Regions from separate parts of the Populibacterium corticicola genome, predicted to be linked through region 2. Evidence: riboswitches for the same ligand, from Rfam matches in the RefSeq annotation. Region 2 holds a riboswitch; the other holds the start of a gene.
What was found. Region 2 has a riboswitch for S-adenosylmethionine ahead of ACFSYH_RS06890 (methylenetetrahydrofolate reductase). Riboswitches for the same ligand answer to the same signal wherever they lie in the genome.
Positions count from the first base shown of each region.

Region 1: linked by a shared signal. The riboswitch ahead of ACFSYH_RS13500 (aminotransferase class V-fold PLP-dependent enzyme) and the one ahead of ACFSYH_RS06890 (methylenetetrahydrofolate reductase) in region 2 are both predicted to bind S-adenosylmethionine.

Region 1 is NZ_JBHUOP010000007.1:2,663-17,444, forward strand. It holds gene ACFSYH_RS13470 (multicopper oxidase domain-containing protein) at 1-836, opposite strand, end outside; gene ACFSYH_RS13475 (hypothetical protein) at 836-2,083, opposite strand; gene ACFSYH_RS13480 (helix-turn-helix transcriptional regulator) at 2,080-2,799, opposite strand; gene ACFSYH_RS13485 (DUF2249 domain-containing protein) at 2,907-3,200, shown strand; gene ACFSYH_RS13490 (O-succinylhomoserine sulfhydrylase) at 3,373-4,584, opposite strand; gene ACFSYH_RS13495 (rhodanese-like domain-containing protein) at 4,587-5,012, opposite strand; SAM riboswitch class I at 5,018-5,146, opposite strand; SAM riboswitch class IV at 5,259-5,375, shown strand; gene ACFSYH_RS13500 (aminotransferase class V-fold PLP-dependent enzyme) at 5,531-6,934, shown strand; gene ACFSYH_RS13505 (DUF4287 domain-containing protein) at 7,176-7,469, opposite strand; gene ACFSYH_RS13510 (LysR family transcriptional regulator) at 7,600-8,502, opposite strand; gene ACFSYH_RS13515 (bifunctional proline dehydrogenase/L-glutamate gamma-semialdehyde dehydrogenase) at 8,619-12,074, shown strand; gene ACFSYH_RS13520 (methyltransferase domain-containing protein) at 12,137-13,333, shown strand; gene ACFSYH_RS13525 (pentapeptide repeat-containing protein) at 13,482-14,081, opposite strand; gene ACFSYH_RS13530 (GNAT family N-acetyltransferase) at 14,433-14,782, shown strand, end outside.
Region 2 is NZ_JBHUOP010000002.1:728,966-743,747, forward strand. It holds gene ACFSYH_RS06855 (exo-beta-d-1,3/1,6-glucosidase) at 1-1,876, shown strand, start outside; gene ACFSYH_RS06860 (sensor histidine kinase) at 2,106-3,362, shown strand; gene ACFSYH_RS06865 (response regulator) at 3,359-4,075, shown strand; gene ACFSYH_RS06870 (ABC transporter ATP-binding protein) at 4,178-4,912, shown strand; gene ACFSYH_RS06875 (ABC transporter permease) at 4,918-6,816, shown strand; gene ACFSYH_RS06880 (CsbD family protein) at 6,905-7,081, opposite strand; gene ACFSYH_RS06885 (amidohydrolase) at 7,270-8,565, shown strand; SAM riboswitch class I at 8,820-8,926, shown strand; gene ACFSYH_RS06890 (methylenetetrahydrofolate reductase) at 8,934-9,932, shown strand; gene metE (5-methyltetrahydropteroyltriglutamate--homocysteine S-methyltransferase) at 10,010-12,337, shown strand; gene ACFSYH_RS06900 (hypothetical protein) at 12,480-12,683, opposite strand; gene ACFSYH_RS06905 (Ig-like domain repeat protein) at 13,215-14,782, opposite strand, start outside.

The DNA.
Region 1 (14,782 bases), on a different contig from region 2:
GGCGGGCGCTGGGCTGCGGTCTGCGCAAACACCACACCGAGCAGAAGCAATCCGATGAGATACGCACCCAGACCCACGCACGCGATCCACAGATGTCCTGACAGGGAACCTGCCGCGGCAAGCAGCAGGCCGCCGATGAACACCCACGTCAGACGACGAGTCATAGAGGATGCCCTTGGATGGATTTTGGTGCGCAGCATGGTCGGCCACAGCGTGACCAGAGTTCCCAGGACCGTCAGGCCAATCCAGCCGAGCACGTTGAGAACCGCATGGCTAGCCTTCATCTGCCCGTGCACGGGATCAGCGAATCCACGCGCAAGCAACACACCAACTGTCACGCCGAGCGGAAGCATGGCTGAGGCTGCAACGTAGTACCAGATTGTCACAGCGAACCGGACACCCATCGCGCGACGGAAGCGCAGCAATAGGGAAACCATGTGCCAGATCACCGCGGCCGTGATGGCAGCGGCCCCAAGGATCGTGAGCAGCCACACGGTACTGAGCACCCCGGCAACGACAACCACGGCGCCGGCATTGAACAGGATCAACCGAATGTTTTGCCGACCCCTATCCGCCTCGGTTGCGGGGGTGTGCAGCAGGGCGTAGGAGAAGTGCTGCGACCATACGAGGATAGCGTGGCTCGCGGCACCGAGCAGGATCAGATGGATCAGTAGCCAACGTGGTTCGGGGAGCCAGCGGTGCCCAAGCGCCACGATGATTGCAGCGACGAACCACAGGACCGACGGCAGATCGCGCATGGGCCAGAACCGCTTGACCATCAGGGGGCGATGCGGTGATTCATGCGTCGAAATGGGGATGCGAGTGCCGAGGCTCATCAGGTGTCCTTTGGGGCAGGGGCCAGTGCAAGAAGGGTGGGCGAGGAGGAGGGTGAAACTTCTGTCGCACCGGTTGGGACGGCTGGATCGGCAGTCTCTGGGTTGGGCAGGTTAACCGTAGGCGACTTGACCGCAGGTGGCGTTTTTGTGGGAGAAGGGGCTGTTCGTGGTGGGCCAAGAATCGATGAGACCACCGCGGTGCCGAAGAACAGCAGCAACGCTATGACGTTGACGAGCCCCCCGTATTCGACCGCTTCGAGTACGCCCAGCGCATCGCCGATCCAGAGTCGCACCAGCAGTGAAGCGTGGAGTAGAAGCGCGGGAACCCACATGAATGAGCGATATGGCAGTGGTCTGCGGAGCACGGCAGGCAGGATGGTTGAGGCATGCGCCATGATCATGGACATGGTGAAGCCAATGAACACGGCATGGATGACCGCGTCGTATCGGACACCCTCAAACGCTGGTCCCAGTAACCATACGGCCCCGGCGACACCGAGCCAGAAGTAACCCGCGAGCATGCAGGCAGCCATGAACCTGCGCAGCCCATCGGTGCGAATGAGTTTCATGGCAACGTCTCGCGAACCAAGCCAGATGGTCAGTCCCAAGATCTCAGCCCCGAGTAGGGGATAGCCGACGGTAGGCCAGAGGAGTGCGCCCAAGAGCGTTAGAACGATCGCACAACTCAGCACCAGCAGCACAGTTCCGTCATGACGAGCCAGTGTTAGACGTGCGAGTTCCAGGCGTTCGCCGCAGATGGTCAGGATCAGGAACACTGCGAGCCAGGACACCACAACCCGAATGGGCACACCCGAGATGAGTAGCAGCGTCGCAATCGCCGCGACCGCAGCGCCGAGCGTTTGAATGAGGACGGCCTCGTCGCGGTTGCGCCGCCACAACACGGCGTAGTTCACGCACATTCCAGTGATCCCCACCAGCGAACACATGAACGCAATGGTCAGGGGAACCGGACTGAGTAGGAGTAGCCCGCCCAGTCCCATCGTCACGGGTGAGAGGTATCCCCACCACTTGCTGAGCGCGACCGCCCGTTCGAGGGAAATCAATGTCCCCACGAATCCGAGCGTCATGAGGTAGCCGTGGACATCTGCGAGACGGGAGAACGTCAAAGGTGCGGGGAACCCGAGCAGAAGCAGGGCGGCATCCAACCCAGCGAGTAGAGCCAGACCCGCAGGGAGAAGGAGAACGCCGCGTAGCGGTGGTAGACGGCGGGCTTGGGCGGTGGTCATGACCGGCCACCGGTCTTTGAAGCGTGGCCAACTGCCAGGCGCAGCGTGCACACTCCGGGTGCGGTGAATGGGGTGAGCGACTGTGCCGTTGCGTCGACATTGCCCTCGGCCAGCGCTCCAGCCACCAGGCCAAGGTGCACGTTACAGACGACATCTGGATGTTTTGTGGCCGCGTCCAGCAGAGGGCAGCGGTGCAGTTTGATGGTTGACTCGTCAATCACTCGCGGTGCAAAACCGAAATCCTCGAGGAAACCCGCGACGTGCTCTGCGGCAGAACTGGCAGGGTCGTGCTCGCGGATTTTTCCATTGGCGACGAGTTCCTGACCCCAGTCCTCGCCCGCGGCTCGTGCTGCGGAGACCGGGTCCGTGGCGGTCGTGGAGATGGTGTTCGCAAGCGCGGATGCAAGCCCTGCATACTCCACGGTCGATGCCGGTTGGTGTGCAGGTTCGAGTGCGAACCACAGCCATGAAGGGCGTCCCCTCCCCTCTGAGTAGGCCTGTTCCCGGGAGACGAATCCGTCCGTGAGGAGTGCGTCGAGGTGGCCGCGGACGGTGTTCTCGTGCAGTTTCACCCGAGCCACAAGGCCGGGTAGGCTCAGGGGTTCCGCTGTGGATTCGAGCGTTTCCAAGACGAGCAGGCGCGACGGAGAGAGCGCTCGCCCTCGCTTGGTCCTTCGCGTGCTCGCAGTCATCGACAACCCTCGATTATTTTCCACGGAGTTAACTGTAATAAATTAAAAGCATCAAGGGACAGGACTTAGGTGTGAGATTGCATGCCAGTCCATCCGAGATCCTGATTTCTCGAACAATTCAAGGAGTAGACATGCCAGAGGACATCGAAATCACGGAGAAGCCCACAGGCGGATGTGCGTGTGGTGAGCACGATGCCGTTGCGTTCCCAGAACTCAACGTGCAACTCATCCCGCATGAGATCCGGCACGCAACCATCTTTGGAGCGCTGGCCGGTGTGAAGCCGGGACGGGGCTTGATTATCCAGGCAACCCACGATCCGAAGCCATTGCTCGCACAACTTGAACAGCGCGAACCGGGTGTTTTCGCGGTGGAGTACATTGAGCGCGGGCCAGAGATCTGGAAGATCCAGTTCGTTCGCAACTAGTCACAGGCCGGACTTTTGCCGGACGGTCCTGCGTCCTACGATTTGAGGGTACTACTGAGACAAAAACGGTTGTGCCTATGCATGAATGATGCATAGGCACAACCGTTTTTGTCTTATGTAATGGACGTGCGGGAGGTGCCAGGGGGCGGCAGGATCGTCGGCAATAAACCAACTAGGCGGTTAACGCTGCCACGATATCGTCGAGAATGTCGAGCGGGTCCTCCAGCCCAACGGACAACCGCACGGTGGTCTCCGCCATGCCCACCGCTGCGCGCCCCTCGATCCCGAGTTTGCGATGCGTGGTCGTGGCAGGGTGCGTGATCAGCGACTTCGCATCACCGAGGTTGTTCGAGATGTCCACGAGCTCGAGCGCATCAAGGAACCGGAAGGTCCGCTTCTTCTGTTCCTCGTGCGAGGCTCCTTCCGGGGCCACCAGATCGAAGGTGACCACCGTGCCACCACCCGTCTGCTGTGCCCTCGCCAACTCATACTGAGGATGTGAGGGCAGGAACGGGTAGCGAACGTTCGTGATGCCGTCGATGTTCTCGAGCTCCTGCGCGATCTTCAGCGCGCTCTCTGTTTGCGCGGCTACGCGGATGGGAAGGGTTTCCAGCCCTTTGAGCAGCACCCAGGCGTTGAATGGGGACAGCGACGGCCCGGTGTTGCGGATCATCGTCTGCACTGGGCCCTCGATGTAGTCGCTCGGGCCAAGGATCGCCCCACCGAGTACGCGGCCCTGTCCGTCAATGTGCTTGGTCGCGGAATACACGACGATATCCGCACCCAGCTCGAGCGGCTTTTGCATGATCGGTGTTGCGAACACGTTGTCCACGATCACGAGTGCCCCGGCATTGTGTCCGAGTTCGCTGACCGCACGGACATCGATGATGTCCTGCATGGGGTTGGACGGGGTCTCGAAGAACACGATATCCGCCGGGGTCGAGAGCGCGGCCTCCCACTGCTCGATGACGTGGCCGTCGACGTAATCCGTTTGCACACCCCAGCGGGCGAAGATGTCATCGAAGATCACGAGCGACGAGCCGAACAGCGCTCGCGCGGCAACGATGCGCGAGCCCTGCTGGACAACCGCGGCAAGAGCGGTGAACACCGCGGACATTCCGGTGGCGGTGGCGTAACACGCTTCTGCGCCCTCAATGAGCCGTAGTCGTTCCTCGAACGTGTGGACCGTGGGGTTTCCGTAACGCGAGTAGATGAACCGGTCGATATCGCCATTGAATGCGGCCTCTGCCTCAGCCGCGCTGCCGTAGACGTAACCCTGCGTCAGATAGATCGGCTCGGAGGTTTCCTCGAACTCGGAGCGTGCCTGACCTCCGCGAACGCCGATCGTGCGAGGACGAAGTTCCCGGTTGTTTGGGTATCCCACTGCTACTCCCCGGCGGCGTAAGAGGTGGCGGGCAGGCCCCGAAGTCTCCAGCCGTTGATGGTGCGCTGGCCGTAAATGTCTGCATCGCCCTCGAAGCCTTCGAGGACGTTGTACGACTTGAGATATCCCTCTTCGGTCGCCGCCGTGGCGGCCCCGATTGAGCGGTTGCCTGAACGGCACAGGAAGATTACGGGAGTTTCGCTTCCGGGCTGGACGCCGATCTTGGCGAGCTGCGACAGGAAATGTACGTTTGGCCCGAATGCGGTGACCCACTCAATGAAGTGGACGTCTTTGCCCAGCGGGGTCAGGTCGGGTACGCCGATCTGCTGCCACTCCCCTTCGGTGCGGATGTCCACGAGGACTGCTTCGGGATTGGACTCGAGAATGTCCCAAGCCTCTTGTGGGGTCAGGTCGCCTGCGTATGTCATGATTTCCTCCATCGGTCATGGCGGTAGCACCCTCACCTGATGTTTCGCTCTTCCGGATGTTTCCGGCGTGGCGGTATGCCAGGGGGTTGCTGCGGCGTCATAGTGCCAAGTCACTCAGCCGCTCTGGATGGTCGTTACCTATGATATGTCACGGACCCCATGAATCTGAGACACGGTGGTCATTATGTGAGATGAATTCGTCGAGTGGTTGACACTCACCCCGCTCGACCAAGAACCTTATATGTAGGTCATGAGTTCCAGCATCAAGCCCCGGCTTGCTGGACGGCAACCCTCCACCTGCGGTGGGGTGCTCCGGGTGAAGACCGGGTTTCGCACCAACCGGTGACGAAACAAGCGCGGGATCCGTCGCACAGACACGCATCCCTTCACGTCGCCTTGCCGAATGCGCCCGCACAACGAGCGATCTCGGCGAGCGGGGTATTTCGTGTACCCCGGAGGTGGGCGGTGAGAGGTTGTGTGCGGCGAAGGGGTGGGTCCCCAACACGTTGGAGACGAACATGAACGACTTTGCTGCGCCGTGTCTGCCCGTCGTCGGATCAGACACGCTCGTGCCATTGGTTGACGGACGCCAGGTAACCTACGCGAACCTCGACTGCGCCGCCTCTGCGCCCGCATTGACTGTGGTTGCGGATCGCGTCAACCAAATCCTTCCGCTCTACGCATCCGTGCACCGCGGCGCAGGGTACCTCTCGCAGGTATCCACTGCCCTGTACGAGGAATCACGTCAGACCATCGGTCGCTTTGTGGGCGCACGGGGAGATGACGTCACGATCATCACCCGCAACACGACCGACTCCCTGAACCTCCTTGCTGGTTGCGTTCCCGCAGAACATGGGAAACCCGGCAAGGTGCTCGTACTGGACGTTGAACACCACGCGAACCTCCTACCGTGGAAGGCTGCAGTGGGTGGCGCGACCGTCTTGTATGGTGGCGCATCCGTTGCCGAAACCCTAGACCTGTTACGCACTGAACTGGCCCGCGAATCCTATTCGCTCGTCGCCGCTACCGGCGCGTCGAACGTCACGGGAGAATCCCTGCCCGTCGCCGATCTCGTTGCCATCGCGCATGCCGCTGGTGCACGCGTGGTTCTTGACGGTGCGCAACTCGTGCCGCATCGCCGCTTCTCACTTGAGGAAACCGGAGTTGATTACGTCGCATTCTCTGGCCACAAGACCTATGCACCATTCGGTGCGGGAGCCCTAGTGGGCCGTCGCGACTGGCTGGATCAGGGAACCCCATACCTTGCGGGTGGCGGAGCGGTCCGCCAGGTCACCGTGGATGAGGTGTTTTGGACCAACGCTCCGGCCCGTCACGAGGCCGGTTCGCCAAACGTTATTGGCGCCGCGGCGCTCGCCTCCGCATGCGAGGCGCTCGCAGCGCTGCCGGAGGGTGCACTTGAGGCGCACGAGAATCTGCTGCGTGCCCGGCTCGTCGAAGGACTTGAGTCCATCGACGGCATACGTATCGTGCGTGCTTGGGAGGACGCGGTCAATCCGGTTGGGGTGGTGACCTTTGCGGTACGCGACTGCGATCCCGGCCTGGTTGCCGCATACCTTTCGGCGGAGCACGGCATCGGTGTGCGAGATGGCCGTTTCTGCGCTCACCCGCTGCTCAACCGCCTGGGGTTCGACTCAGGTGCGATCCGCGCATCGGTTGGAGTGGGCACGACGATTGCCGAGGTCGACCGGCTCATCCACGCGCTACGTGTTTGGGTTGCAGAGGGCGTACATACCAACTACGAGGTCACGGACGGTTGCTGGGCGGTCAAGGACGATCCGCGTCCGACTCCCGCGAACTCCGGTCTGCACGGTCTGATTGCGACCGCTGCTGCGGCTCTGGGCGGTGTGTCGGCCTGTGGGCCGGCTCCATCTGCTGCGGCTCTGGCAGGCGCAAACGCCTGATTCTCATGGACGACGAGCCGGTTGGCTTGTCCCTCTCATCCGGCAGTGCGTGGCTTGTGTCAGAACTTCCGGGGCGCTTGCTTGTGCGGCGCTGGTTGCTTGGGGTTGCCAGCGTCGCACATTTTTATGCTCGTGTTAAACAGTTTTCTAAGTTTTTGAGAATAAGAGCACGGGCAGCACGGTGACGAATGGGAGTACAAGAACAAGGGCGGTAGAACTCCAGAGAGCGGTGGGGTTCGGGTCACTGGCCAGGTTTTGTGGCGATTCCGTCCAGCCAGAGAGTGTCCGATTCGTCGCGGTGGCTGCCCGTAGACCCGACGTGCTTTGAGTCGATCTTCGGTCCGTTCTTGATAACGTGAACGAGCGCCATCGCGTGACCGCGACCAAGCCCGTAATCCTCCGCGAGCCACGTGATGACTTCACTGGCCTTGACGCCAGGGCCTTCAAATCCGCGGGCCTTTGCCTTGTCGAGTAGTTCGCGCGGAGTGAGACCGGTCTTCTTCTCGATCGTGTCGAGGTAGGCCTGGAATGACATGACAGCTCTCCTTCGGTAGGTGAACTACAACGTACCGCACCGTACGAGGCGTCACAACGGATTCCGGTATCGTGCGCCTGCCTCGGCCCAGCGCGTTGGTGCGCCGTCCTGTGTTCCAGGTGATTGCGCCTCACGCCACGAGGTCGTGGGTGACCTGGGCGAGTACGCGCCTGATCTCCGAAATGGAGTGCAGGGTGCTTGAGTTCTCCCGCACGGACGTGAAGATGGTGCGCCGCGGGTTTCCCGGTAGCTCCAGGAGCTTGATTCCAGGCGGGCGAGATACAGTCATCAGTCCGGGGAGCAGCGCCACGGCATTGCCCGACGAGATGAGGGCCATGTGTGCCTGAAGGTCCGCGGTTTCAAAGCGCACGTCAGGTTCAAACCCCGCGGTTCGGCAGGCTTGTTCCGCCCAGTGGCGCGAGGCTGCTCCGCGTGGTTCCATCACCCAGGGCAGATTGTGGGCATCGCACAAACTCTCGACTGCGGCGAACGCAGGACCCGTGGCGGGGATGGCCAACCTGAGCGCATCGGTGGTGAGTTCCACACGGTCGAGTTCGGGGTGCCACGGGGCAGCATGCCCGGGATATTGTTCCGCGATGACGAGGTCGAAGTCGCGCGTCCAGGTTTCGCGCAGTGCGGTCTCTGGTTCGCGCTGCGTCATGGTGACGCGAAGGTCAGGGTGTTCCTCGGTGAGAATGGTTAAAACCTGCGGCATGAACGCCAACGCGGCAGACTGAAATACAGCGACCCGGACGGTTGCCTTAAGAGTTGAGTCAGAGCGAGCGACCTCGGTGTGTGCCTGTTCGAGTAGGTCCATGATCTGTGCGGCATAGGCGGCCAGGGTGTGCGCCGCTGGAGTGAGTTGCACGCGCCGGCCCGACTTGCGCAGTAGTTCGACCCCGGCCTCCTTCTCCAACAGCCCCAACTGTTGGGACACGGCGGAAGGGGTTTGGTGAAGAGCGAGGGCCACCTCCGCGAGGGTTCCGCGTCGTTGCAGTTCAAGCAGTACGCGCAGGCGTCGAACGTCGATCATTGCACCCAATCCAAACATGTAGAAGCACTAAACGAAATCGATTAAAAAACTTCACTTTACCTAAAGTGAATCACCTTTCACACTGATAGAGAAGATGACACTATGACATAAAAGGAGTGACCTTGCGCAACCTCAGCAAAGACGCTCAAGCCCTCGCGGACCAGACAACCTCACTGGTCCACGAATGGCTCACCACCGCGGACACGATCAAAGCGAGCACCGCCGCAACCCTGCTCTCGGGAGTCCTCAGCGAAGAGGGCGGACTCGACTTCACGGTCGGGTTCGTTGACGGAGTAATTCGACCCGAAGATCCGCACATCGCAGCTGGGAACTTCAGGAAGCTTGCCGCGAATACCCCGCAGTTCCTTCCGTGGTATCTGCGCAGCGCAGTCACACTCGGCGCGACCGTTTCCCATCTAGCACCCCAAGTTGTGGTTCCCGCCGCCCAGCGGGTCCTGCGCCAACTGGTCAGCCACCTCATCGTTGATGCAACCGACGCCAAACTGGGCCGCAGCATCGCGGCGCTGAAGCAAACCGGCCGCAAACTCAACGTCAACCTCCTCGGTGAAGCCGTTCTTGGGCCACGCGAAGCCGCGAAGCGCCTCGACGGAACCAAGCGACTCCTCGAACGCGATGACGTGGACTATGTGTCCATCAAGGTGTCCTCAACGGTTGCCCCACATTCCCCGTGGGCGTTCGAACAAGCCGCAGACTCCGTCATCGAACAACTGCTCCCGCTCTACCAGTACGCGGCCGCTCACCCCAGCCAAAAATTCATCAACCTCGACATGGAGGAGTACCGCGACCTCGACATGACGATCGAGGTGTTCACCCGGCTCCTCGACCGTCCAGAACTGCGGGGCCTCGAAGCAGGAATCGTGTTGCAGGCCTACCTGCCCGATGCAATGGCCGCGATGCAGCGACTCCAAGACTGGGCAGCCAGCCGCCGCGCACGAGGCGGAGCCGCAGTCAAGGTCCGGCTCGTCAAGGGAGCCAACCTCCCAATGGAACGCGTCGAAGCAGCGGTGCACGGCTGGCCACTCGCCGTGGTGGGTTCAAAGCAGGAGGCGGACACCAACTACAAGCGGGTCCTGAACTGGGCACTCACCCCGGAGCGCGTGGCAAACGTGCGGCTGGGAGTCGCCGGACACAACCTCTTCGACATCGCCCACGCCTGGCTGCTGGCCTCGCAACGCGGCGTGCGAGACGTACCCGGTGCGCTTGAGTTCGAGATGCTGCTCGGCATGGCTGAGGCCCAAGCTGAAGCCGTGTCCCGCACCGTCGGCGACCTCCTGCTCTACACCCCGGTCGTGCACCCCGCGGAGTTCGACGTGGCCATCGCCTACCTGATCCGCAGACTCGAAGAAGGCGCATCACAGGACAACTTCATGTCCGCAGTATTCGAACTGTCCGGCAACGAAGAACTCTTCGCCCGCGAACGCGCCAGGTTCGAGACCTCCCTCGCCCACGTGGACGAGACGGTACCGGAACCGAACCGCCTGCAAAACCGACTCGTCGACAATCCACACGAGCACACGCAGTTTGCGAACACCCCGGACACCGACCCTGCGCTACCCGGAAACCGGGAGTGGGCGCGGCAGATCATCGCCGCGATCCCGCAGTCCACGCTCGGCGTGGACACCGTGCGCAAACACACCATCACGGACGCCAAAACCCTCGAGGCCACTCTCGCCACCGCAGTCGATGCGGCCCCAGCGTGGGCCGCACTCGGCGGAGAAAAACGAGCGAGCGTCCTGCGCGCAGCAGCCGTCGAACTCGAAAAACGGCGCGCTCAACTCATCGAGGTCGCCGCCAGCGAATGCGGCAAAACCATCGAACAGGCAGACCCGGAAATCTCCGAGGCAATCGACTTCGCCAACTACTACGCACAACTCGCACAGGACCTCGACACACTCGACGGAGCCCGCGCCATCCCCGTGAAACTCACGGTGGTCACCCCGCCGTGGAACTTCCCCATCGCAATCCCAGCAGGATCGACACTCGCGGCGCTCGCGGCGGGGTCGTCCGTTGTCATCAAACCGGCAACGCAGGCGAGCCGGTGCGGGTCGGTCATGGTTGAAGCACTCTGGGCGGCGCTCGACAGCGTTGGCGTCTCGCGTGACGTGCTCCAACTCGCGCACGTCTCCGAAGGCGAACTCGGGCAGGTACTCGTGTCGGACCCGCGCGTGGACCGGCTCATCTTGACCGGGGCGTTCGAAACCGCCGAACTGTTCCAGAGCTTCCGCCCCGACCTGCAGTTGCTCGCGGAGACATCGGGTAAGAACTCGATCATCGTGACCCCGCACGCGGACTTGGACCTCGCGGTCAAGGACGTGGTGAACTCGGCGTTCGGTCACGCTGGACAGAAATGCTCGGCCGCTTCCCTCGTGATTCTGGTTGGGTCCGTGGGGCGTTCGCAGCGTTTCCGCAACCAGCTCCTCGACGCCGTTTCTGGGCTCAAGGTAGCGTTCCCGGATGACCCGACCGCGCAGGTAGGGCCAGTGATTGAGGCGCCCGAGGGCAAACTCAAGCACGTGCTGACGCAGCTGGAACCGGGGGAGTCGTGGGCGATCGAACCCCGCCTCCTCTCAGAGGACGGACGCCTGTGGTCGCCCGGTGTGAAGACCGGCGTGACGCCCGGATCCGAGTACCACCTGACCGAATACTTCGGCCCCGTGCTTGGGATCATGGTGGTCGATTCGCTCGAACAGGCCATTGCCGCGCAAAACGCGACGGACTATGGCCTCACCGCAGGCCTGCACTCCCTGGACCCAGCAGAGATCGCGCAGTGGACTAGCAGCGTTGAGGCCGGGAACCTGTACGTAAACCGCGGAATCACCGGGGCAATCGTGCGCCGCCAGCCGTTCGGCGGCTGGAAGCGTTCCGCCGTTGGCGCGGGCACCAAGGCCGGTGGCCCCAACTATCTGTTCGGGTTGACGGATTGGGAGAGCGTACCAGCAGCGGGAACCACTTCGATTTGCGACGATATGGCTCAGTTTGTCTCTCGGGTCCGGCAGGCCGCACCCGAGTTGGGTATCAGTGAGGCTGATCTGGACCGCTTGGGCCGTTCTATTGCTTCCGATAACGCTGCCTGGCAGACCGAATACGGGGTCATGAAGGACGTGTCTGGGCTTGTGGTTGAACGCAACGAGTTCCGTTACCTGCCCACCAGTGTCATTATCCGGTTTGGCGGAGAAACCCACAGCGACGTCACCGACCTACTCCGGGTTGTTGCCGCAGGGCTCGCCGCGCGCGGGACGTTCGAGGTGTCGCTCGCGGAGCCACACCCGGCACTCGCGCAACTGTTGACCCGTAGCGGGGTGCGAGTATCCACGCGTAGCAGCTGCGAATGGGCAACGGGACTATCCGACGTGCGGGTCCGGCTCGTTGGCTCCGCCGCCCCCACCCGACGAGAAATCGCGGAACTCACCGGCCCTCGCCCCGATGTTGCCCTGTACGATCAACCCGTCACCGAGTCCGGCCGGATCGAGATGCTCCCGTTCCTGCGTGAACAGGCAATCTCGCTGACCGCACACCGATTCGGCACGGTGCAACCCATCATCAAACTGTGAAATACCCCGGAGGGGCTGACACCTGACGTGTGTCAGCCCCTCCGGCTTGAGACAATAGAGCAATGCAGTGCCACCACTTTGACGCAGGAACGTGCGGATCATGCACCCTCCTGCGCACGCCGTATTCCCAGCAGCTCGCGGACAAGGTGGCACACGCGCAAAACCTCCTGCACGATTACCCCGACCTAGAGTGGCTTCCAGCGGTCCCGAGCGCCGAGTCTGGTTTCCGGAACAAGGCGAAGATGGTGGTCACCGGTACCTGGGAAGCGCCAGTGCTGGGCATCTTGGATGGCGAGCAGAACGGCGTCGACCTGCACGACTGCCCGCTCTACGACAACGACATGAAGGTGCTGCTGGAGGACCTGCGCGCCTTTATCACGACCGCGCGCGTGCAGCCTTACGATCTGCGTACTCGCCGCGGTGAACTCAAGTATGTGCTGGTCATGCAGTCCCCGGATGGTGAATACCTGGTCCGGTTTGTGTCGCGGTCGAGGGAACCCGAAACGCGGCTGCGTAAACACCTGCCTGCGCTGCTCGCGGTCCGTCCCGACATCGCTGTGTTCACGCTCAACATCCAACCCGAACACAAAGCGGTGCTCGAAGGCGACCTCGAAATCTTCTTGACCGAACGCGAAACTCTCACGATGCGCGTTGGCGGGGTCCCGCTCAACCTGCGCCCGCAGAGTTTCTTCCAAACCAATACGCCCATCGCCGAGGCACTGTATGCGCAGGCGCGCGATTGGATTGCCGACGAGTCTCCCGCACTCGCGTGGGATCTGTTCTGTGGGGTGGGTGGTTTCGCCCTGCACATGGCGCCCTATGCAGGCCACGTGGTGGGTATCGAGATCGCCCCGGACGCTATCGCGTCCGCGAAAACCACGGCCGCCGAACTGGGCATCACAAATCTGTCGTTCGACGCGATGGACGCGACAGCCTTCGCGGTCGCGGAACCCAGCGAGCCCACTGGACCTGACGGTGCTGCTGGTACCGCCTCAACTAGCCCCGCTGGGACGGAACGTGGGGCTGGTCCGCAGGTTATCGTCGTCAATCCGCCCCGACGTGGAATTGGAACGGAACTTGCGCAGTGGCTGGAAGCCAGCTCCGCGAATGTGGTTGTGTATTCGAGTTGCAACGCCATCACATTGGCCAAGGATCTGGCGCACATGCCGAGCCTGAAGCCCGTGGAAGCGCGAGTGCTCGACATGTTTCCGCACACCTCGCACTACGAGGTGATCGTGCTGCTCAAGCGTGCCTCCTGAGTGTTCCAGTTTCTGCCGCTTAAGCCTGATCCAACATGGTGGTTTTCCGGAATCACCAACCAAGAAAGACAACCCTATTCCCGGAAAATCACCATACGATTAGCAACGCGCTTGTCACAGGCTGCGCAAACTCGCGCGCATGGCTGTTTTATTTGAGGGTGATACCCAGTAGCCGAGCAAACGAGGGTGCCAGATCGAGGAACTGTTCGGCGTTCATGATCGTGCCCTTCAACCCGCCGATGTCGGTGACTCGGGAGATGCGTGCGCCGCGTAGATCGACCTTTGAGGCGGTCGCAGCCGTCATGACCAGGTGCTCAATCGTGCAGTCCTCGAACACGACGTTTTTGAGTGTTGCAGATGTCAGATCGAGTTCTTCTACTGTGCAGCCGGTGAACCGCGTACCGGTCAGTTTTGCTTGGCGGAGGTTGAGGTAGGTGATCTTACAGCCTTCGAATCCACCGCGAGTCCACGATGTGCCATAGGCTTGGACACCACCTAGCCGAGACTGCCCGAAGAAAACATCTTGGAGACCCGCATCAACGACCGACAGATCTGGCGCGGCACACGACTCGAACCGGACATCTGAGAAGTGTCCCCGGTCAAACTTAGCTCCATCGAACGAGCAATTACGGAACGTTGAGTCGAGGATGCGTAGGCCTTCCTCGGAGGAGTTCTCGAAACTCATGTCGGTCGCGAGCGCGCCCTCAATGTAGTCTCCATCGATCAGTTCATGAGGGTAGCGCGCCATGCGCTCAAGACTATCTTCAAACTTGCCGGGCATGGGTCAGAATGTGGTCCGCTGTCTCAACTTTGAGCGCGTGGATCGATGAGGCAGAGTGAGGGTGTCGAATGGAAAAAATTTGCCCCGGAATCACCGTAAAACATCGCGTGTTCTACATCTCTTTTAGCGCCTCTCGGCTGCATCGCGATGACCTGCGTTTCCCCGTGTGAGAGGGGCGTTTTTGGCTTGTTTGTTCACCTCGATTTCGGTTGCTCGTAGCCGTGTTGTGGCCTTGAGTTTGAGGGCGGCCATCGGGCGTGTTTTACGCCGCAGATTTGCCTCTTCCGTAGGGTGCCATTCGTGTGCTTTGATACCTGCATGCAACACGAAATTGTCCTCGAGGGATACGGCTTCCGGTTGGAGCCGCTGTCCCAAGCGCACGTTGGTGCGCTGGCTGAAATTGTCGACCCACAGTTGTGGTCCGGCATGAGTACGCCGACCCCAATTGGGGAGGTTGGCATGGCCAACTACATCGAGGACGCACTTGCCGCTAGTGATCTGTTGCCGTTCGCTGTCGTAGATACAGTGAACGGCAACGAGGTCATCGGTTCGACTGCACTGTGTGGCATCAACCTGGCACAGGAGCGCCTAGAAATCGGCCGCACCTTCTACGCCCGTTCCATGTGGGGGCGAGTGGTCAACCCCGTGTGCAAGTTCCTACTCATGCA
Region 2 (14,782 bases):
CCACTGGACCTTCTCCCCCGTCCTGTGCATCGCTCGTGACCTGCGTTGGGGTCGCGTGAATGAAACCTTCGGCGAGGACCCACACCTCATCGGCGAACTCGCCTCCGCGATGGTCAAGGGATACCAGGGCGAAGGCCTCAAGGACGAGACCGCGATCCTGGCAACCGCGAAGCACTTCGCCGCCTACTCCGAAACCCAGGGTGGCCGCGACGCCTCCGAGGCAGACGTATCCCAGCGCAAGATGCGCTCCTGGTTCCTCCCCCCATTCGAGCGCGTGGCCAAGGAGGGCTGCCGCACGTTCATGCTCGGCTACCAGACCACCGACGGCGTACCCATCACGATCAACGACTGGCTACTCAGCGACGTCCTACGCGGCGAGTGGGGCTACACCGGAATGCTCATCACGGACTGGGACAACGTGGGCCGAATGGTGTGGGAGCAGAAGGTCATGCCGGACTACACCCACGCAGCCGCAGCAGCCGTCAAGGCCGGAAACGACATGGTCATGACCACGCCGCTGTTCTACGAGGGCGCACTCGATGCGCTCGACAAGGGCATGCTGAGCGACGCAGACCTCGATGCAGCCGTCGCTCGCATCCTCACCGTCAAGTTCGAACTCGGACTGTTCGAGAACCCACGCCGACCAGACCCGGCCCGCATCGAATCAGACCTGGGCACCCAAGAGCACACCGCGATCAACCTCGAGATCGCTCGCCGCTCACTCGTGCTGCTGGAAAACGACGGTGTGCTGCCACTCGCCGACTCGTCGCCAAGCGCGCCGCAGGCCAAGAAGATCGCCGTCGTCGGCCCGAACGCGCACGACCACCAGTACCAGCTCGGCGATTGGGCGGGCAACTCCGGCCAGGCGGGCTGGATGCCGGACGGACACGACACCCAGCAGATCACAACCGTCTTTGAGGGACTGCGCGACGCAGTCCCCGCCGACTGGTCGGTCGAATACGCTCGCGGCGCGAACGTCGTGGACCTCACCGACGACCCAGCGGGCCAGTTCTTCCCCGACGGTCAGCCGCGCCCCCAGGTCGCGGTCCCCGCACCCGTGGACCAAGAACTTCTCGACGAGGCGGTCGCGGTGGCCTCCGAAGCAGACTACGTGGTCGCGGTGGTCGGCGACGCGATCCCACTCGTTGGCGAGGGACGCTCAACCGCAACGCTCAACCTGCTGGGAGGCCAAGAGGCGCTGCTCGATGCGCTCGCGGCAACCGGCAAGCCCGTGATCGTGGTGCTCCTCGCCTCGAAGCCACAGGTCATGCCCGGGTCGGCAACGGGAGCCAACGCCGTCATCTGGGCCGCCAACCCCGGCATGCGCGGCGGACAGGCACTGGCCGAACTGATCCTCGGCAGCATCGAACCCACCGGCCGCCTGCCCATCTCGTTCGCCCGCCACGTCGGCCAGCAGCCGACCTTTTACAACCAGATCCGCGGCCAACACGGAGACCGCTACGCCGATCTGACCCAAGACCCTCAGTGGGCATTCGGCTACGGCCTGTCCTACACGAGCGTGGAATACTCGAACCTCAGCCTGTCCCACACAGAGGCTGGCGTCGAGGACACCATCGTTGCCTCGGTGACCCTGACGAACACCGGTTCCCGCCCCACCATCGAGACCGTGCAGGCCTACGTGTCCGACGTGGTGACCTCGGTGTCGTGGACTGACAAGGAACTCAAGGGCTTCACCCAGGTCGCCGTTGCACCAGGTGAGAGCGTCATCGCCCAGATCTCGATTCCGGTGTCCTACTGCACGATCGTTGACGCCCGCGGACGCCGCATCGTGGAGCCTGGACAGTTCGAACTCCTCGTAGGACCATCATCCCGAGACCGCGACCTGCTGCGCGCCGGTTTTGTCGTCCAAGGCTAGGTCTGCTTGGATAACACTTAGGTAGGGGACTCCTTAATCCCATGCCTACGGGGGCAAGGGTCGCCGACCATTGGTCGGCGGCCCTTGTTTGATCCGCTCTCCAGTCCTTCACGGGCCAGCGCAGACTGTGTTATCCCTTGACGCCTCAGATGGTCCGAGACCGCGACGCCACCAGCGTGGCGCCTTCCCGGGCACAGGTAGCGAACCGCCACTACCGTAGACTGTTTCCATGCACGGCCCAACGGCGTCCGCCCTCGCACCGAGGCCTTCCTCACGACAGCCCACCACCACCGAACTGCTCAACGCCATCGCAGTGTGGGTTCTGTCGGCCCTGATCATCGCCGTGGTTCCCCTACTGGATCAGATCGATCACGAGGCCGACGGCCTCTACGACAACATCCAGCCTTGGCAGTTCATCGTCGTCTGCATGGTCGTCACCCTGCAATCAGGCGCGTTCCTCCTGTGCGCACGGCGACCAGAGACAACTTTCATGGTCGTCTTACTTCTTCCCTGGCTGATCTGTCTCGCAGCACCCAGCGCACTGTTCAACGCCTCCACGCTGGCGGTGCTGGTGGCCAGTTTCCATCTGGCGCTGCGCCTTCCGGCGAGGCGCACCTGGAACTACCTTGTGCTGGGCATCGCCTCGCTTCTGGCCAGCCAAACAATCAACGATCTGCGCGTCGACCCGCAGCAGGACCTGGTGCCCGTCAGCCTGCTTGCACTCATGCAGGCGGCCTCGTCCGTTGTCATCCCCGTCCTTATCGCACAGTTTGTCGCCGCTCGCCGCGAGAGCAAGGTGGCTCACGCCAACGAACTGTCCGCACTCAAACGCGAACGAGGAGCCATCATCGATGCGACGGTGGCGCGGGAGAGAACCGCCATCAGCAGGGAACTGCACGACATAGCCGCACACCACCTGTCCGGCATCGCGATGATGTCAGCGGCGATGGAACACCTCGTCACCACCGATCCCGAAGCGGCCATCAGCTCTGCGCGCCACATCCGCGAACAAAGCACAGCAGTGCTTGCTGACCTGCGTAAGCTGGTCGGTCTACTGCGAGAGGAAACCCCCAGCACCCGCTCCGTTGAATCGCTCGTCTCCATCGAGGACCTGATCGCCGAGCGACGTGCCTCAGGCCAAGAGATCGAGTTCCTCCCGCCGGAGGACACACACGCCCTCGGGCAGGGCATTGGCCCACTCGCACAGATGGTCGCCTACCGCATGGTCCAAGAGGCACTCGCGAATGCGGCACGGCATGCGCCGGGTGCAGCCTGCCGTGTCGAGTTCGATCCAAGTGATGCCGGGATGCTGACAATCCGTGTCGTCAATGACAGCCCCGCGCGATCAACGCCCTCAGAGACGACCGGCTTCGGACTCTTGGGCATGCGAGAACGCGCCGAACTGGTCGGCGGACAACTAGTCACCGGCCCGCTGCCAGATGGTGGATGGATCGTGGACCTGAGACTCAACCGGGAGACCATATGACCCATCCACTCACAGGCGGGGATGGCAGCATCCGGGTCCTCGTCGCAGATGACCAACCACTCGTCCGCGCCGGTCTGTCAGCTCTCCTCAACGCCGAGGCGGATATCGAGGTGGTCGGGCAGGCCAGCGACGGACGGGAGGCCCTCGCCCTGGTGGAGACACTAAAACCTGACGTGGCCTGCGTCGATATTCGCATGCCGCATATGGACGGCATCTCTTTGACCAGAGAACTCAACGCAGCGGGGAGGGAAAACCCCGTCCCCGTACTGATATTGACCACTTTCGATATCGACGACTACGTCTTCGGGGCGCTTGAGGCAGGCGCCTCAGGCTTTCTCCTCAAAGATGCCGATCCGGCGGTGATCGTTCATGCGGTGCGGCAGGTTGCGGCAGGGCTCGGCACCATCGATCAGACCCTGACCCGCCGAATCATGCACGAGTTTGTGCAGCGGCGTAGGCTGCAGCCAGTCAGCGGGACAACCGCCTCCAGTGTCCTGACCCCACGTGAACACGACATCCTCCTGCTCCTTGCCCAGGGAATGTCGAATGAGGAGATCGCCGTGGAACTCGTCGTGGAGCTCTCCACAGTCAAGTCCCACATCGCTCGGATGCTTCCGAAGATCGGAGTCAGGTCGCGCCTACAAGCCGTCGTGTGGGCCTACCAAAACCATATTGTGGATGTTCCGCCGCCAACCAACGTTCCCTCCTCCTAAAGTTGTAACCGCGTGAGTTCCATAGAAATCGTCTAGTTACGCGGCCCCAGGATTTCTAGCGTTGTAGAGGTAATCAACCCCTCACAACGAAAAGAAATCATCATGACCGTTTCTCACACCGCGCTCCATTTCGACCACGTGAGCCGGGTCCATTCGCTTCTGGCCGCCCCCGTTATCGCACTGCGCGACGTGACGCTCACAATCCCACACGGCAGTTTCACCGCGATCATGGGGCCGTCAGGCTCTGGGAAGTCAACGTTGCTCCACTGTGCGTCCGGACTTGATCAGCCGACTGGTGGGCGAGTCATCGTGGCCGGGACTGACGTATCGTCGCTCTCGGAGAGCCAGACCACCGAGTTTCGCCGCCGCCGGATCGGATTCGTCTTCCAGTCCTACAATCTCATCAAGCACTTGAGCGTCAAGGAGAACATCCAATTGCCGCTCTGGCTCGATGGCCAGCCCATCGACTCCGCGTGGATCGCGTATCTGCTGTCCGCAGTCGGATTGGAAGGCGTCCAGGATCGGCGTCCCGCAGAACTCTCGGGTGGACAGGCGCAACGAGTCGCCATTGCCCGAGCGCTGGTGGCTCGCCCAGCCATTGTGCTGGCCGATGAGCCCACCGGAGCCCTCGACCGACGCACCGGGGACAACATCCTCAATGTACTGCGCGCAGCAAGCGACACGCTCGACCAGACGCTGGTGATGGTGACCCACGATCCACACGCAGCATCATTCGCTGACCGCGTCGTGTTCCTAGCTGACGGTCAGATCGCCGGAGACATGCCCGGCGGCAATGCCGCGCAGATCTCCACGGCTCTCGTCGGGTTGGACCGGTGAGCGGCATGTTGAACTGGGGTGTTTCCTCGATCAGAAGCCGGCTCACCCACACGATCGGGCCGTTGATAGTGGCGATGTTGGCCACGGCGATGCTCGTCTCCTGTGCCGTGTGGCTTGAATCCGGGGCTCGGACCCCGATCGGCTCCGACAGTGCGCCCATGCTCGTCCCCGTGGTCGCGTCCTTTGCCGGGACAACCCTGCTGATTGTCGTCTTGATCGTGGCATCCATGTTCGGAGCCGCGCTACGACAACGTGCTGAGGAGTTCGCATTGTTGCGCCTGACAGGTGCCACCCCACAGCAGATCAGGAATCTGGTAACCGCGGAGGTCCTCGTTGTCTTTGCCATAGCCGCGCCCTTTGGCGTGGCCTTGGGGCATGTGGGGGCCAACGCCCTGACCCCTGCACTGCGTTCTTCCGGTGTCATCGCGGAGAGCTTCGCGGCATCTCATTCACCGTTCGCAGCTCTGGGTTCCCTTCTCGTTCTAGTGCCCAGCGCGCTGATTTCCGGTCGCCTGGCCGCCCGAAGGGTGGCAACCGGAGTCGCGGCGCAGTACCTCGTGGAAACTTCAGTTGAGGACCACACCGTGCCACGCACGAGGTTGCGAGTTGCCTTGGTGTTTCTATGCCTGGGGGTACTGGCCGCCACCGCTCCCTTCGGGTTTGGCGGCCTCATGGGAGCCGCCTCCGGTGCAAGCGCAGCGTTTCTGTTGATCACCGCAGCCGCGTTGGGAGCGCCCACCCTGGTTCGAGGCATCGCGCAGAAGGCCACGCTCGTTCTTTCTCAGCGTCGTAGCGGATTGTCGTTGATCGTAGCCACCAATGCCCGCGGACACGGTAAAAGGCTCACAACCGCGATCATTCCCCTGGCGCTTGTCATCGCGATGGGAACCATTCAGACAAGCTCTGACGCCATCGTCTCCACCGCTGCAACCGAACAATACGCCGATAGCCTGAAGGCTGATGTCGTGATCACGGGAGCGGCCATTGACTCGCACGACATGTTGACGACAGTCCAGGCTATTGAGGGCGTCGCCACAGCGGCGTCCAGCACCCTCGTCCCAGCCTCGGTCAGAACCGACGATGACGACGACCTCCCCTTCCTGGAACGTCTACTGTGGGAACCCACGGCCATCAGGGTGGTGAACGGCGAGATATCCGCTCTCGTTGATCCCCAGGTACGCTCGGGTTCGCTCAACAGCCTGGACGATCCCAACACGGTCGCAGTCAACTCAGACCTTCTCTTTGCCACAGGCAAGGGCATAGGCTCCACGTTGGCGGTGCGATTCAACGGCCAGGAGGAGGTCACGACTCGTATCGTCGCGATCTATGAGCGAGGCTTGGGACTCGGCGACATCATGACGAGCGCTGATCTCTCCGGAATGCGCACCGAAGGCGTTCAGACGGAGGTGTTCGCCATAACCGAGGAAGGGTTCGCCGCCACTGATCTGGTAGATGAGTTGCCCACGACAGGCTGGCGGGTGCAAACCGGCGCACAGCATCTCGAAGCCGTTTCCTCATCTGCGCAGTCGCAGTCGGATCTCTCCCGGATCCTCATATTGGTGCTCGTGTGCTTCATCGCAGTCGCCGCGATGAACACCCTCATGATGCTCTCTGGTGCACGGCACCCTGAACTGGCGTTGCTTCGCACCATCGGCACCTCGAGGAGACAGGTCCTCGCGATACTCGGGGTTGAGGCGCTGTTGGTGGCGCTGAGCGCTTGGGTTATCGGGGTGCTTACGGTCGTCCCGTCGATTATCGCGAGTTCGTGGGGGCTGCTGGGGCGTGTGCTCATTGTCGTGGACTGGCCCGTGTTCTTGACCTTGAGCGGAGTCATCGTGTTCATCGCATACGTGGGCGGCCTTCTCCCGGCGGTGGTTGCGTTCTCCCGACGCGGGACCCGTTAGCAGAGTCCCCTGCGCAGACGGAGGCCCGCACCATCAGGTGCGGGCCTCCGCGAATTCCTAGATCCCTATCGGGGCGAGGACAGGCCAGTCAGTTTCCGCCTAGGGCGTCTTTGACCTTCTCGCCAGCTTGCTTCAGGTTTGCCTTGGCCTGGTCGAGTTTGCCGTCCGCTTCCAACTCTTCGTTGTCAGTCGCATTCCCGGCCGTTTCCTTGACCTTGCCCTTGAGTTCTTCAGCAGCGTTGCTGATCTTGTCGCCGATTCCCATAGGCAATCTCCTTAGGTTCTGGGGTCTCCCCCGTGGAATGGTTCTTCCATGTTGCCTCCGCCCGGTCCAACGCGCATCTTCGGTGGGCAAAAGTCACCCGGAACGCCATGAAGTTTTTGGTATACCAAATTGGACCGAAGGTGCGTGGCACTCTCCCCTGAACGCAGCTCCAGTATTAGCCTTATGCAATGAGCATCTCGGTATCCTCACCCCGTCCAGTTACACCACTTGCCCCAGCAGCACGACCCGCTGGGAAACATGTCGCCGACGCACGGCCGCTTGAGGTGCGCAATGTTCGCCCGTGGGGTGGCGATGCCGTGGACCTGACGGTTGTGGACGGCACAATCACCGCGATCACGCCACATGCGGCTCACACCTCTGACAGATCCGATTCCGCGACAACACAAGCAGATCGAACCATCAATGGCCGCAGCTTGCTGGCGCTGCCAGGATTCGCGAATGTCCACGCCCACTCCGACAAGTCATGGTGGGGCAAACCGTGGCAGCCATATGGCGGGGTCGCCACCACGCAGGGTCGCATCGAACATGAGCGCGAGCATCGTGACCGCCTCGGAATTCCAGGCGTTCAGACCTCGACACAGGTCCTGCGGGAATACCTACGCCACGGCACCACGGTTCAGCGCACGCACGTTGACGTAGACACCGGGGTTGGCCTGCGCGGCATCGAAGCGATCCGGGAGGCGAACCAAGCCCTTGGAGAAACCATCGTCACGCAGATCGTCGCCTTCCCCCAGGACGGCGTGCTGCGCCGCCCTGGGGTGCTGGAACTTCTGGATCAAGCGGCTACGGCTGGAGCAGATTACATTGGCGGCCTTGATCCGGCATCCATTGACCGTGACCCCGTGGGCCAGTTGGACGGGATCTTCGCGATTGCCGAGCGGCACGGCTGCGGCATCGACGTTCACCTACACGATGGTGGCGAACTCGGAGCCTTTCAGATCGAGCTGATGATTGATCGCACGATTCGCCACGGCCTGCAGGGCAAGGTCAACGTGGCGCACGGTCTTGCGCTCGGCCAGCTTTCCACCTCGCGCCAAGCCGATCTGATTGCCGGCATGGCCGAGGCCGGCGTGTCAGTCACGTCCGTCTCGCCCATCCGGGTCGCACCGCTTCCGCTACGCGAACTGCTTGAGGCTGGTGTCGCCGTTGGCCTTGGCACCGATGGTTTCCGCGACTTGTGGGGGCCATATGGGGACGGCGACATGTTGAAGGTCGCACTCAAGACTGCCCAGGTGTGCGGTCTGCGTTACGACGAGGACCTTGCCCTCGCAGTCGAGCTTGCGTCCTCACGTGGTGCTGCCTTCGCTGGCGTGGCCTCGCACAATCTACAGGTCGGCGACCGGGCGGACATCGTTCTACTCGACGCCGAGAACACGATGGATGCCCTGACCCGCACTCCTGCACGTGAGTTTGTGGTCGCGGGAGGCAAAGTGGTTGTCGCAGACGGCGAACTCTTGGTCTAGCAGACCCAGCACGGCTGGGTCACGAGACAGGCTGCCAAGGCCCCGAATCGTCGGCAATCAGACGAAAGACTGTCCGCATGGCGGACATAATGACCGTCGCACAAACAACTTTTCCAACCATTTCAGGTCAGTATGAACCACTGAAAACGCATGAATATGCGGTTTTCATAGGTCACTATGCGGCCATGACAATGCCCGTATAGTGGACGGGAAGTTGCTCAAACATCGAACGCGTCGCAGACTTAAGAACACCAGATCCATCCAGAGCGGTCGAGAGTCCTGGCTCGATGACACCGCAGCAACCCCCTCCCAACGGAAGCCTCCAACGGGAGAAGGGTGCTAACGCCAGATTCGATGGAGTAATACCAATGGCTTCCTTTGACGTATCTGCGGCTGCACGCGGCTTCGCTCGACCGACGCTGTCGTTCGAACTCATGCCTCCGCGCAACCCCGACGCTGCGCCAAAATTCTGGAATGCGGCCCGCAAGCTCGTGGAGGCGCATCCAGACTTCATTTCCGTGACCTACGGGGCTGCGGGGAACGATCGCAACACCGCCCGCACGGTCGTGGAACGACTCGTCAAGCACACCAATGTTCTCCCCATCGCACACCTGACCTGCGTGGGCGCAACCAGGGACAACGTCGCAGACACGATCGACGACTTCCTCTCCATCGGCGCACGCACCTTCCTCGCACTGCGCGGAGACCCGCCGAGGGACCAACCCGACTGGCAGCCACCGGCTGACGGCGTGCACTCGTCGGCAGAACTGATCGAACTCATCCGTGAGGTCGAAACCAAGCGATGCCACGCAGACGCGCCTGCGGCGCTGCGCGGCGCGGCCAAGCCACTGACCATCGCAGTGGCAACCTTCTGCGAAGGCAACCGCGACGCGGGCACCACCCGCGAACAGGAGGTTCTGCGTCTGCTGGAAAAGCAGGAGGCCGGAGCCCACTTCGCAATCACCCAACTGTTCTACGAGGCAGACTCCTACACTCAGTTCGTCGAGTTGGCGCGCCGTGAAGGTGTCACGATCCCAATCCTCGCGGGCATCTTGCCCACAACGGACCCCAACAGGCTGCACCGCGTGGAACAACTCACCGGAGTCACTGCGCCCACCGCTCTGCTCCGAGACCTCGAATCCATCGAGAGCCCTCACCTGCGCCACTCACGTGGAATCGAAGCGTCCGTGGAACTGGCTCGGGCAGTGCTCGAGGCCGGGGCCCCTGGCCTGCACATCTACACCTTCAACAAATACGAGCCCGCACTCGATCTGCTCGAAGGCCTACAACTCGGCAGTCTGCTCGCACCCAGCGATTCAGGCCTGACCACAGGAGCACAGGTCGGGGCGCTTCCCGTCTCCCTGTGATCGTCTGACTGCGCTCAGAGCCACATCGCTCACGACCACATCAACCAGCCATCTGCAACCATCAAAGGCAAGGAAACATGTCCACCTCTGCAATTCCATTCCCAAAGGCCTCCGTTCTCGGATACCCGCGTATCGGTGAACGCCGCGAACTCAAGCGCGCTGTCGAGGCCTTCTGGGCAGGCAAGACCACGGTCGAAGAACTTGAGGTAACCGCAGCCGAGCTGCGTAAGTCCACCCGCGAGCGCCTTGCCGAACTCGGTTTGGGCCGGGACGATGCCTCCATCCCCGAGTCGTTCTCCTACTACGACCAGGTAGCGGACGCCTCGGCAGCGTTTGGCGTTGTGCCGGCGCGCTTTGAGTCGCTGCGTAACGCTGAGGGTGGCCTCGACCTTGCGGGCTACTTCACCGTTGCGCGTGGTCAGGGCGAGAATCTGCCGCTCGAGATGACCAAGTGGTTCGACACCAACTACCACTACCTCGTGCCAGAGCTTGGTCCAGACACCACGTTCAAGTTGGTGGGCAGCCAGTTTGTGGACCAGTTCCTTGAGGCTAAGGAGCAGGGTTTTGTGACCCGTCCGGTTGTTGTTGGCCCGGTCACCTACTTGGCCCTGTCCAAGCCTGCTGACGGCGTTGCCGCGGACTTCAACCCGCTCACGCTGCTGCCGCAGATTCTGCCGGCGTATGTTGCACTGCTTGAGCAGTTGGCTGCGGCCGGCGCTCCGTGGGTTCAGTTTGAGGAAGCCGCACTGGTCAACGAGAACCTGTCCGCATCCGCCGATGAACTGCGCGGCGCTCTTGCAACCGCCTACGAGGTTCTGTTGGCTGTTCCGCAGCGTCCACAGGTTGCCATTTCCGCGGCTTATGGTGGTTTGGACCCGCTGTTCGGCGCGGTTGTTGCTACCGGCGCTGACGCGATTGCGATTGACCTAGTGAAGGGCGCTGTTCCAGCGACCGAGGGCCTGGACCTGTCCGGCGTGACCATCGCCGCTGGTGTGATTGACGGACACAACATCTGGCGGGCAAACCTGTCCGACAAGCTCGCTCTGCTGGAGCGCGTGGAATCGCTTGGCGCAAAGTCGGTCACGGTCACCACCTCGACCTCGTTGCAGCACGTGCCGTACACCCTGCGCAACGAGTCCAAGCTCGACACCGAACTGAAGTCGTGGCTTGCGTTCGCTGAGGAGAAGACCCAGGAGGTGGTCGCCCTCGCTCAGGGCCTGACCGAGGGCGCGGCAGCAATCGCCGAGCAGGTGCAGGACTCAAAGGATGCGTTGGCTCGCCGCGCGGGCGCTGCCGGTGTGAACGTTCTGGCGGTCCGCGAGGCCACGGCAGCGCTCAAGCAGTCTGACTTCGACCGTGAGGACGCCGAAGCACGCCGGGTGGCTCAGGCTGAACGCCTTGGCCTGCCAGCGTTGCCAACCACGACGATCGGTTCGTTCCCGCAGACCACCTCGATCCGTAAGGCTCGCGCCGCCCACGCCAAGGGTGAGTTGGTTACCGAGGGCTACGAGCAGGCTATGCGCGACGAGATCGCCCAGGTCATCGCCCTTCAGGAAGAGATCGGCCTGGACGTGCTGGTTCACGGTGAGGCTGAGCGTAACGACATGGTTCAGTACTTCGCTGAACTTCTGGACGGTTTCGCAGTCACAGAGAACGGCTGGGTTCAGTCCTACGGTTCCCGCTGCACCCGCCCATCGATCCAGTGGGGCGATGTTTCCCGTCCAGAGCCAATGACGGTGCGCTGGGCCAAGTACGCTCAGTCCCTGACCCGCAAACCGGTCAAGGGTATGCTCACCGGTCCAGTCACCATCATGGCGTGGTCGTTCGTACGCGATGACGTGTCGCTGCGCGAAACCGCGAACCAGATCGGCTTGGCCCTGCGCGATGAGGTCAACGACCTTGAGGCTGCCGGGATCGCCACGATCCAGGTGGACGAGCCAGCACTGCGTGAGCTTCTCCCACTGAAGAAGAAGGACCACGCGGACTACCTCGACTGGTCGGTAAACTCGTTCCGCCTGTCCACCTCAGGCGTGCGCGTGGACACCCAGATCCACACCCACCTGTGCTACTCCGAGTTCGGTGAGGTCATCGACGCGATTGACGCCCTCAACGCTGACGTCACCTCAATTGAGGCGGCTCGTTCCCGCATGGAGATCCTGCCCGAGCTCGCTGACGCTGGGTTCTCGCGCGGCGTTGGTCCTGGCGTGTACGACATCCACTCCCCTCGCGTGCCCTCCACCGAGGAGATTCAGGAACTGCTCGAACTCGCAGTGAAGTCGGTCGACCCGAACCTGCTGTGGGTTAACCCCGACTGTGGTCTGAAGACTCGTGGCTACGAGGAGACGACCGCTTCGCTCAAGAACCTTGCTGCGGCCACGTTGAACGTGCGCGCACAGCTTGGCTGATTGGGCGTAATTCGTGGCCTGAAGTGGTTCAGGGTCACGCGCTGTAGTTGATGTGTTCGGTGGAGACCGACGGGAAACCGTTGGTCTCCACCCTTTTGTTTGGGCTGTCTGGGTCAGGGTTGCCGGGCAACGGTGGCGGCGCTCAAAGGTCTGAGCAGGCTTCAACTGATCCGGTCAGGGACCGTGCCCACTCGCTGATCTGGGCCTGGATCGTCCGCTGCATGGGCAGATTCACGGTGACGGTGACGCCGGCTTGGGATGCCTGAGGGAAGCACTCGTCCAACTCGATGAAGTCCGCCGAGACCACGTCAGTTGGGCGGAATGCTGGCTGCGCGAGTAGCGTCATGGTGTCCTTTGTCTGGGAGCGTCACGTGGGAAGGCGCCGATTTTCGGCGGGAGATTCCATGCTAGGGCACATTTGGCTCGCTGGTTTATGGCCATGGTCACCCTTGCTGATTGCCGACGATTCCCCGCCTCCCTGCATCGGCTTTTTAAGCCGTTTGTGGTCGGGGTGGGCAGCATACGTGTGACGAGGTTGACGCAGCGTTCCCCGTCACACTGATGACTAAACGGGTAGGCATAGCAGACATGAGCAGATCGTTGAGGGGTCACGCCAAGCACATGAGATCATTCCGTCGCTGGTATCAGAATCGGTTCGTCTTTCATCGCATCCTGATTCCATGACCAGCGCCTCCGTTTAAATTCTGAGTCTCGGGTGAGGTTCTTTGGCTTAACCGTGTGAACCTTCTAGAAGAACAGGCGAGCTCGCAGTACTGCGAGCTCGCCTGTTCTTGTGTCATGGTCGCGAGAGGGCCTGCGGCTCAGAACGTCGAGGACTGTGCTCCGAGCACCTACCTCGTGTTCTGCGGTTGTTCCTCTATTTCACGCGAACCTTTGCGATGGCTGAACCTTGAGCCTTCAGAGTGGTGCTGCCGAGGTAACGTACAGTCACTTTGGCGGTACCCTTCTTTTTGAACGTAGGCAGCTTCACCTTCGCAGTTCCTTGCTGCCTAGCCTTCAAGGTGACGGTTTTGACCGTCTTTCCATTTACGCGGATCTGTACCTTTCCAGTCGGTTTCACGGAGGTTCCGGGGACTTTGACCCTGATGGTTGCAGTCAGTGCGGTGACAGCGCGTTTGGCACTGCTCTTGGAGAGTTTGAGCGTGACTTTGGTCTTCGCTTTTGCCACCGAAAGAGTCTTGGTTACCTTGGCGGCAGACGTGGTTGAATTGCCCAGATACCTGGCTTCGACTTTGTGCTGTCCTACCCTCAGGGCCTTCGACAGGTTCACGCTCGCCACGCCCTTTGCCGACAGGTTCACGGTCTTGAACTTCTTGCCGGCCACATAGAACGTGACTTTTCCAGAAGCCGCCTTGCCGTTGCTCTTCACCGCGGCCGTGGCCTTACGAGCCACTCCATAACTGGTGTTTTTGACGGTCAGTGCTGCATTCGCAGTCGACTTCGTGATCGTCACGGAAGACGTTGCCGAGGCTGGCGCGGTGCGCTCGTTGCCGAGGTAACGGACCTCAACCGTGTGTTTGCCCACGGAGAGCGACTTTGACAGTTCAACGGTGACGGTTCCGTCTGCGGCCAGGGCAACTGTCTTGAAGGCCTTGCCGTCAACGGATATGGCAACCTTTCCTGTCACCGGAGCACTGCCGGACTGCACCTTTACCTTGATCTTCGCGGCGTTACCGTGAGCGACGTTCGTCGTGGACAGGGCCACCTTCGCCTCACTCAGGTCCGCTTTGATGACGTCGCCTAGCGCAAAGCTACCAGTGAGTGCCACCGGCGGCTTGAGGTAATCCTGGCTCGCGCCTGAGCTATACCACCATGCGCGAATATCTGGGCTCAAGAAGTCAATGAACTCCGCAGGGAATGAGTTTGGGTAGGTTGTGGCGTTCGCTGGGTTAGTGTACTTGCGTCCAGCGAAGTCTGGGGCCAGGTTGAATGTCGCTTGACCTCCTGTGGTGTGAGCGCTGAATGGGAAGGTTGCCACAGTGACTCGCTCGAACTCGGAGCGTTCGCCTGCACCATTGACCCACTGCACATCAAAGCTCAGGGTACCGGTGCCGGTGCCGTCTGCTTCCAGCACTGGGTTGGCAAAGATGAACTCGACTGGAGCGAGAGTGCCGTACGGGATGTATTGCACAACGCCATCCCATGAGGCGTAGGCCTTGCCTGTCGCGGCGTGGTGCCAGCCGGTGCCGTTGGTGAACGTGAATACCGAATCACTGTCGAAGGCAGCTCCGTTGAAGCCGTACTTTTTGGAGAAGCTCTTTGCGTATTCGGAGATGCCCCAGGAGAACTTCGCCGATTGGATGCTGCGCGCTCCGTCTGGAGCGCTTGTCACGGTTGGCTGCTTTGGGGTTTCAGGAGCCGTTGGGGTCTCGCCACCGGTGTTGTCATCCTCATCTGGGTCTTCCGGCAGGACTTCGCCATCTT